Regions from separate parts of the Photorhabdus machadonis genome, predicted to be linked through region 1. Evidence: predicted binding sites of a transcription regulator. Region 1 holds the regulator's gene; the other holds the start of a gene.
The links. The regulator PurR, encoded in region 1, represses purine synthesis genes. The targets are predictions, from matches to a motif close to CANGCAAACGTTTGCNTG.

Region 1 (4,630 bases):
TAGCTAACGATAAGATTAATTCAATCAAATTGAAATTTAAGCAATAACAAAAACCCCCATATTTCAACATATGGGGAGATAGCATCATAGCCTGTCGCTAATTTAAAAATTACTCTGTCGCGTTTTCGTCCTGAGAGCGATATTTATCAGCGGCTTCTTTAATTAATGTTTGTAACTCACCACGCTGATACATCTCAATGATAATATCACATCCACCGACCAACTCACCCTCGACCCAAAGCTGAGGGAAAGTTGGCCAATTAGCATATTTTGGCAATTCTGCACGAATATCTGGATTTTGCAAAATATCTACATAAGCAAAACGTTCACCACATGCAGATAAAGCCTGAACCGCCTGTGCAGAAAATCCACAATTTGGTAATTTAGGGGAGCCTTTCATATACAGCAGAATCGGGTTCTCTTTAATTTGGCGCTCAATCTTATCAATAGTCGTCATTTTTATTTCCTTTAAACCAACAGTATGTTGATAACCAACATCGTCACAATATTGGCGGAGAATACCATTTTCTTTCACCAATATGCATCCTGATATTTTCTTATCCTGGAACGGATGGTTTCTTGTTGACTGTTATTTATCGTGGAAGTTGTTAAGATAATTAGCAAAAATAGCCACACAATAATTAGCTTCATTTGCTCTTCGCCATGCTTTGTCCTACTGAATGCACGATTTACAGGGCACTAAAACCCGAAAAGAAAAGGCGTAATCAATGTCTTTTGAATGACCCATTCTGCCTTATGCTAAAGATGCATTAGAACCACATATCTCCACCGAAACACTGGAATACCACTGTGGCAAACACCATAACATTTATGTTGTAAACCTGAATAACCTGGGTTAATCACCATCAGTTTGCCTGATGACCATCCGTACTAACATTCAAAGGGCAGATAAGCCATTGAAGCTGTCTGCCCTTTTTCCTTGCAATATAAAAACCCAATTTTTACATCACCTAATCAACTCAAAACATCAGGCAAAGGTCAAGCAAACAGCGGCAAAAATGGCAATCATCACCAACGTGCTCACCGCAGTAAATAAGCCAAGTTTCAAATCAGTATTCATCGATCCTCCTCTGAATAGAAGTCTATAACCACAAATACCATTCAATTAACATGGTTAATTATCCTTACATTAAGGAAAAAACATAAGATAGCGATCACCTTGTATTTTATAACATTGATTTTTGCTTTCACTTTTGAGCCAGATCAGACAAAATTCAGGATTTATCGCTAACGTATTGCCAGCAGACACCCTAATGTATAAAGATACTGGCAAACGATTAACAAAGAGTTTTAAATTTAGACCAAAAGGTCAGGAGTCTTTCATCTCATGGCAACGATCAAAGATGTGGCTAAACACGCTGGTGTTTCAACCACTACTGTATCCCATGTTATTAATAAAACCCGTTTCGTCGCCGAAGATACCAAGGCTGCCGTTTGGGCTGCTATCAAAGAACTGAATTATTCACCCAGTGCCGTTGCCCGCAGTCTGAAAGTTAACCATACAAAATCGATCGGATTACTGGCAACGTCCAGCGAAGCCCCCTATTTCGCTGAAGTTATTGAATCTGTTGAAAACAGTTGTTATAGCAAGGGCTATACGCTGATTTTGTGTAACTCACACAATAACATTGATAAACAGAAAGCCTATCTGGCCATGCTGGCACAAAAACGGGTGGATGGATTACTGGTGATGTGTTCAGAATACCCGGAACAGTTATTAGGAATGTTGGAAGATTATCGCAATATTCCCATGGTCGTCATGGATTGGGGACAAGCCAGAGGTGATTTCATTGATACTATTATTGATAACGCATTCCACGGCGGTTATCTGGCTGGTCGCTATCTTATTGAGCGTGGTCATCGTGATATTGGTGCAATCCCGGGTCCCTTGGCACGAAACACCGGTGGGGGCCGTCATCAGGGGTTCTTGAAAGCATTAAAAGAAGCCAGCATTCCAATCAGAGAAGAATGGATTGTTCAGGGGGATTTTGAGCCAGAATCGGGCTACAAAGCCATGCATCAAATTCTGAATCAAAAACAGCGCCCGACAGCAGTTTTCTGTGGTGGCGATGTTATGGCAATGGGGGCTATTTGTGCTACTGATGAATTAGGATTACGTGTCCCACAGGATATTTCTGTGATCGGTTACGACAATATACGCAACGCCCGCTATTTCTCTCCGGCATTGACAACTATCCATCAGCCAAAAGAACGTCTGGGACAAATGGCATTTTCCATGTTACTGGACAGAATCGTCAGTAAACGTGAAGATGCACAAACTATTGAAGTACATCCACGTTTGGTTGAGCGGCGTTCTGTCACCGATGGCCCATTTATCGACTATCGCCGTTAATCCTCCCTATACATCCTGAAGCCATTCAGCATTAAGAGTTTCACTATCGCCGAGATAGCCAAGAAGCCAACTTAATGCCGGAGAATGGCTATTTTGCACCCATGTCAAACAACATGGGCTATCTGGCAAAGGCTGCTCTAATGCCAATGCTTCCAATTTCTTCTGCCGGATCAGTGGCATTGCCCTATGCTTAGGCACCATTCCCACACATAACCCCTCATTCAGACAAGCCAGACCAGACTCCCAATCAGGGACCACCAGCCTGCGCTGATTATCGAGAGTCCAGGTGTCACGCTTCGGTAAATTGCGGGATGTATCCTCAAGACACAAGCTAGGATAAGGCCGCATTTGATCATCAGACAGTAGACCGGTCAGCTGAGTCAAAGCATGGCCCGTACTGACGACACACAGCCAAGGCATAAATCCCATATCCCGGAAACTGTACCTTTCCCCTACCGGCGCTACCCGGGTGGCACCGATTGCAACATCAACCCGGCTATCCACCAGCGCGTCCCATACACCATTGAATACTTCCTGATGAATAAACAGCTCTATATCAGGAAAATGGTGATAAAAATCAAGAATAAGCTGACGACTGCGTTCTGGTTTAACAACACGGTCAATAGCAATACTGAATTGCCCTCTCCAGCCATTTGCAACCTGTTGGCATTGATGACGAGTGTCAATCATTTTTTTGATAACAGCACGCGCCTCTTTGATAAAAATACTGCCTGACTCCGTTAATTCCACATCCCGGTGACGACGTTCAAACAACGGGACGGCAAGCCATTCTTCCAGTTGTCTTACGGTATAACTGATTGCCGAAGGGACACGGTGAAGTTCTGATGCAGCAGCACTAAAACTTCCCGTTCTGGCAACAGCATCCACAACTTCAAGTGAATATTCTGACCACATAATTTTACCTTTCAATTTTTTTCACAGCATTATCCAAATATTACCGTTTCACAAGTAAAAATCACGGCATATAGAATATGTACAAATATTCTTATCTACCTACACAGCAAGTTATTTCAATCATGATATCCAAAGAGAGTAATCAAATGAAAAACTCAGGTCAGTTCATGTTCTACCTTGCAGGCTTGAGTATGCTAGGTTACCTGGCTATTGATATGTATCTACCGGCATTCGGCTCTATGCAACAAGAATTGGGCACATCGGCGGGAGCAATCAGTGCCAGCCTGAGCATCTTTCTTGCAGGCTTTGCCTTTGCTCAACTTTTATGGGGGCCTCTTTCAGATCGCTTTGGAAGAAAACCTATTATCATCATCGGGTTATTAATGTTTTCTGTCGGCTGTCTGGGTATGCTTTGGGTAACAGACGCCACGCAACTTTTAGTTTTGCGTTTTATCCAAGCCATAGGTGTTTGTTCAGCGGCGGTTTCATGGCAAGCATTAGTTATTGATCGTTATGATGCCAACCGTATCAAACGCGTTTTTGCCACGATTATGCCCCTAGTCGCACTTTCCCCTGCTCTGGCACCTTTGATGGGCGCCTGGCTGTTACAACATGGCGGCTGGCGTATTATTTTCCTGGTATTACTGGCAATTACATTATTACTGCTGTTGCCTACTCTATTCCTGCAAGAAAACCGCAAAAAAAACAGTGAGACTGAAACGCAGAAAAGCCATGTATCTTTCTTTACGTTACTAAAATCGCCGGTGTTCAGTGGCAACGTCCTGATATTTGCATCATGCAGTGCTGGTTTTTTCGCCTGGTTAACAGGTTCGCCTTTCATTCTTAGTCATATGGGATATGACTCAAACGACATCGGTCTGAGTTATGTACCTCAAACGTTAGCCTTTATGGCTGGTGGTTATGGATGCCGCAGTATCTTAACCAAAATAAGGAGTGAAATTGTTTTCCCTTATCTGTTGGCTGGTTATGCTGTCAGCATGATTGTGCTGTATTTAATCGCAACATTCAGCGAACCAACTCTGTTGACAATTCTAGTCCCTTTCTGTTTTATGGCCGCTATGAATGGTGCTTCATATCCCATTGCAGTCTCTAATGCTTTATCCGCTTACCCACAAGACAGTGGAAAAGCCGCCGCATTGCAAAACACGCTCCAATTAGGACTCTGTTTTATTGCCAGCCTGGTTGTTTCAGCATTTGTCAACAATCCACTTATATCGACAACCACTGTCATGGCTTCTACCGTTATTCTGATGGCACTAGGATATTTTATACAGTGGGAAAAAAAAGCTGATCGCTGTATTCAAGTTGTTGAAAAACATT
Region 2 (4,630 bases), 810 kb from region 1:
GCCAGCTATCGGGATTTCCTTTCTGTGATGCCGTTAGTTTGCGGGCATCCAGCATATGACCATAGCCCATATTGTAAGCAGCCAGTGCAAACCAAATTCGCTCATCTTTAGGGATGTTTTCAGGTAGTCGTTTCATCAGATTTTGCAAGTAGATTGCGCCGCCCTTGATACTTTCTTCTGGATCAAGACGGTCAACAACACCTAATCCTTTTGCCGTTGGGCTGGTTAACATCATCAGGCCACGCACACCCGTGGGAGAGGTTGCCTGCGGGTCCCAGTGAGACTCTTGCCAGGCAATTGCAGCCAGTAGTTGCCAACTGATTTCGCCGGAGTATTTCTCAAACAGAGGTTGATAAGTAGGCAGAATATGATCAATAGCACTGAGAAAAGAGAGTGTATCGAAATAATCAAATGAGCCGACATGACCAAAATATTTCTCTTCCAACCGTGGCATCACATCTTCTTCCGTCATCTGGCTGAAAAAATCCAGCATGGCGGCATAAAGGCTGTAATCATCAATACGTTTTAAATACCACGTCAGGGGATTATCTTCACTGATATCAAAAGCGATGGCCAGATTAGGGTGAGTACGCTGTTGCAACGCGACATTGATAGAGTCGCCCAAGGTGTAATCCAGTTTGCCCTCTGATACCAGCTCCAGTAATTCCCGGGTGTTGTATTGCTGTGTCTCATTCCATTCAAGTTCCGGGTAAGACTCTTCTTTCATCTTTTTCAGTGTGCTGACATGGGCTGAACCGGAAGTAACCAGCAATTTGCCTTTCAAATCCTTAAAAGAGCGGGGACGTGGAGTCCCTTTGCGGTAAATCAGTTGTTGAGAAACAGAATAGTAAGCTGGGCCCGTACGGGTCTGCTCCAGTTTCTCCTCATTATAGGTAAGACCGGCAGCTAAAAAATCAGCGTCACCCTTTTCCAGATCGTCAAATAACTGGTTGAGATTTGTTCTGAATTTGATTTCCAATTTAACGCCAAGATAATCAGCAAAGCGTTTCGCCAGCTCGTAATCAAAACCATTTGGTTCTTTTTTACTTGTAAGATGAATCAGAGGTGAGCTGATGGTGCTGATCCGTAGCTCTCCTCTGGTCATGATCCTGTTAATCTGCTCCTGCTGTTTATTCGGCCAACTGATGTTCAGACTGATGATTGCGGCAGAAAAAAGAGCGATAACAATGATAACGAAATAGTTTATTTTTATATTATTCAAACAGTTATCTCTGTATAACGCGATGTGGTGCGGTGTAAAAACGCGTTATATTATCATGGCTAAATTTCCAGTGATTGAGCATTTTGCGGAACAAAAACTTGCGGCGCAACTTAATTGATACCCTTAGCATAACCTGACGATAAGCTAATTAGCATTAATAATCGTCACGCAAACGGTTTCGTCACTGGTCGCAATCCTCTATAATGTGCCTGTTTCCCCCTGAGGCATCAGTCAGGCTTTGCTTCTAAGATGAGAGAATGTATTACTATGGAAATTCTGCGTGGCTCACCCGCTTTATCGGCATTTCGTATCACCAAGCTCCTTTCTGTGTGTCAGGAACAGCAACTTCCGGTCAATGATATTTATGCGGAATATGTTCATTTTGCAGAAATTAATGCAACGTTGAGTGATGCTGATTCAGCAAAATTACAACGATTATTAAAATATGGACCTTCTCTGGCTGAACACGAACCACAAGGTACGTTGCTGTTAGTGACTCCCCGTCCGGGAACCATTTCCCCGTGGTCTTCGAAAGCAACCGATATTGCTCACAATGGTGGTCTGTCTCAGGTTGTGCGTTTGGAGCGTGGTCTGGCTTACTACGTTCAGTGTGATGAAATGAGTGATGCACAATGGCAAATATTGTCGGCGTTGTTGCATGACCGGATGATGGAAACGGTTTTTACTCAACTGGAACAGGCGGAGAAATTATTTTCTCATCAGCAACCCGCTCCGTTAAAACGCATTGATATTCTGCAAGCAGGGCGTAGTGCGTTAGAGAAAGCCAATATTGAACTTGGATTGGCGTTGGCCCCGGATGAGATTGATTATCTGATGGAGGCTTTCCAGAAACTGGAGCGTAATCCAACCGATATTGAGCTTTATATGTTTGCTCAGGCTAATTCAGAGCATTGTCGCCATAAAATATTTAATGCTGACTGGATTATTGATGGGCAGGAACAGCCAAAATCACTGTTCAAAATGATTAAAAATACTTATGAGAAGACACCTGATTATGTCCTGTCAGCTTATAAAGATAATGCCGCTGTGATGGAAGGGTCTGCTGTTGGCCGTTTCTTTGCCAGTGCGGAAGACGGTTCATATGATTATCATCAGGAGCAGGCCCATATCCTGATGAAGGTTGAAACGCATAATCACCCAACCGCAATTTCCCCGTGGCCGGGGGCATCGACTGGTTCTGGTGGCGAAATCCGCGATGAAGGCGCGACAGGTCGAGGTGCCAAGCCAAAAGCTGGGTTGGTGGGGTTTTCGGTATCCAATCTGCGGATACCGGGTTTTGAACAGCCGTGGGAAGAGGATTTCGGTAAACCAGATCGTATCGTCAGCGCCCTGGATATCATGACTGAAGGTCCTCTGGGCGGCGCGGCATTTAATAACGAATTTGGTCGTCCGGCGCTGCTGGGTTACTTTCGTACCTATGAAGAAAAAGTAAACAGTCATAACGGCAGTGAATTACGAGGCTACCACAAACCCATCATGCTGGCGGGTGGGATGGGTAATATCCGTGATGAGCATGTCAAAAAGGGTGAAATTTCGGTTGGTGCTAAATTAATTGTGCTTGGCGGCCCGTCTATGAACATTGGTTTGGGCGGTGGTGCGGCATCTTCTATGGCATCTGGTCAATCTGATGCTGATCTGGATTTTGCTTCTGTTCAACGTGATAACCCGGAAATGGAACGTCGTTGTCAGGAGGTGATTGATCACTGTTGGCAATTGGGTGAAAACAACCCGATTCTGTTCATTCATGATGTTGGTGCTGGTGGGCTTTCTAATGCTATGCCTGAGCTGGTAAGTGATGGTGGTCGCGGTGGACGGTTTGAATTACGTAAAATTCTTAATGATGAACCGGGAATGAGTCCACTGGAAGTTTGGTGTAATGAATCTCAGGAACGTTATGTATTGGCTGTTGCGCCAGAACAGCTTCCTCTGTTTGAAGCGATTTGCCGGCGTGAGCGTGCGCCTTATGCCGTTATCGGCGAGGCGACAGAAGAGCGTCATTTGCTGCTGAATGATGAACACTTTGATAACCAGCCAATTGATATGCCGCTGGATGTGCTGCTGGGTAAAACGCCAAAAATGTTGCGTAATGTCAGTACATTAAAAGCCAGTGGTGAAAGTCTTGAGCGCCGGGATATCAATCTGGTGGAGGCCGTTAAACGCATTATGCACTTGCCGGCTGTGGCGGAAAAAACATTCCTGATAACGATAGGCGATCGCACTGTAACTGGCATGGTTTCCCGTGATCAGATGGTTGGCCCGTGGCAGATCCCGGTGGCAGATTGCGCTGTGACTACCGCCAGCCTTGATAGCGACTATGGCGAAGCGATGTCTATAGGTGAACGAGCGCCGGTCGCTCTGCTGGATTTTGTCGCCTCTGCCCGTATGGCTGTTGGTGAAGCGCTAACTAATATCGCTTCTGCTTATGTTCAGGATTTGAAACGTATTAAGCTTTCAGCTAACTGGATGTCTGCCGCAGGTCATCCTGGTGAGGATGCCGGTTTGTATGCGGCAGTTAAAGCCGTGGGTGAGGCGTTATGTCCTGCTCTGGGGCTGACTATTCCAGTGGGTAAAGATTCTATGTCGATGAAAACCCGCTGGAATGACAAAGATGAAGAGCGTGAAATGACGTCACCTTTATCGCTGGTTATTACGGCCTTTGCCAGAGTGGAAGATGTGCGTCGTACCGTAACGCCAGAGCTTTCCACTGATGACGATAATGCGTTGTTGTTAATTGATTTGGGGCAAGGGAAGAACACATTGGGCGGCACTGCGTTGGCACAAGTTTACCGCCAGCTTGGTAACAAGACTGCTGATGTACGTAGCGCTGAACAATTGGCTGGATTTTTCAATGCGATTCAGCAACTGATTGCAGAACAGAAATTGCTGGCTTATCACGACCGTTCTGATGGTGGCTTGCTGGTAACGCTGGCTGAAATGGCTTTTGCCGGTCATTGTGGCATTGAAGCTGATATCAGTGTGTTTGATGAAGATATTCTGGCTGCGCTATTTACGGAAGAGTTGGGTGCTGTGGTTCAGATCCGTGCATCTGATAAAGCGTTTGTTGAAAACCTGCTGGTTGAACATGGACTGGCTAATTGCGTGCATTATTTGGGTAAGGCCAAAGCGGGTGATGATTTTGTCATCTTGAGTGGCAATACCGAAGTATATCGTCAGAATCGCAGTACTCTGCGTCTATGGTGGGCTGAAACTACATGGCAAATGCAGCGTCTGCGTGACAACCCGGAATGTGCAGATCAGGAGCATCAGGCTAAACGGGATAATCAAGATCCCGGATTGAATGTAAAACTGACTTTTGATATTTCAGACGATATTGCCGCGCCTTACATTTTGCAACAGGTAAGACCGAAAGTGGCTGTCCTGCGTGAG

Region 2: a site for PurR is predicted at 1,388-1,405, ahead of purL (phosphoribosylformylglycinamidine synthase). Genes of this name have one in related genera too.

What each region holds. Positions count from the first base shown of each region.
Region 1 covers NZ_CP199761.1:2,567,070-2,571,699, reverse strand. The annotation lists gene ACUN2T_RS12235 (Grx4 family monothiol glutaredoxin) at 110-457, opposite strand; partial or broken gene ACUN2T_RS12230 (superoxide dismutase [Fe]) at 747-854, shown strand; gene purR (HTH-type transcriptional repressor PurR) at 1,349-2,374, shown strand; gene punR (DNA-binding transcriptional activator PunR) at 2,381-3,289, opposite strand; gene punC (purine nucleoside transporter PunC) at 3,436-4,630, shown strand, end outside.
Region 2 covers NZ_CP199761.1:1,757,913-1,762,542, forward strand. The annotation lists gene mltF (membrane-bound lytic murein transglycosylase MltF) at 1-1,222, opposite strand, end outside; gene purL (phosphoribosylformylglycinamidine synthase) at 1,490-4,630, shown strand, end outside.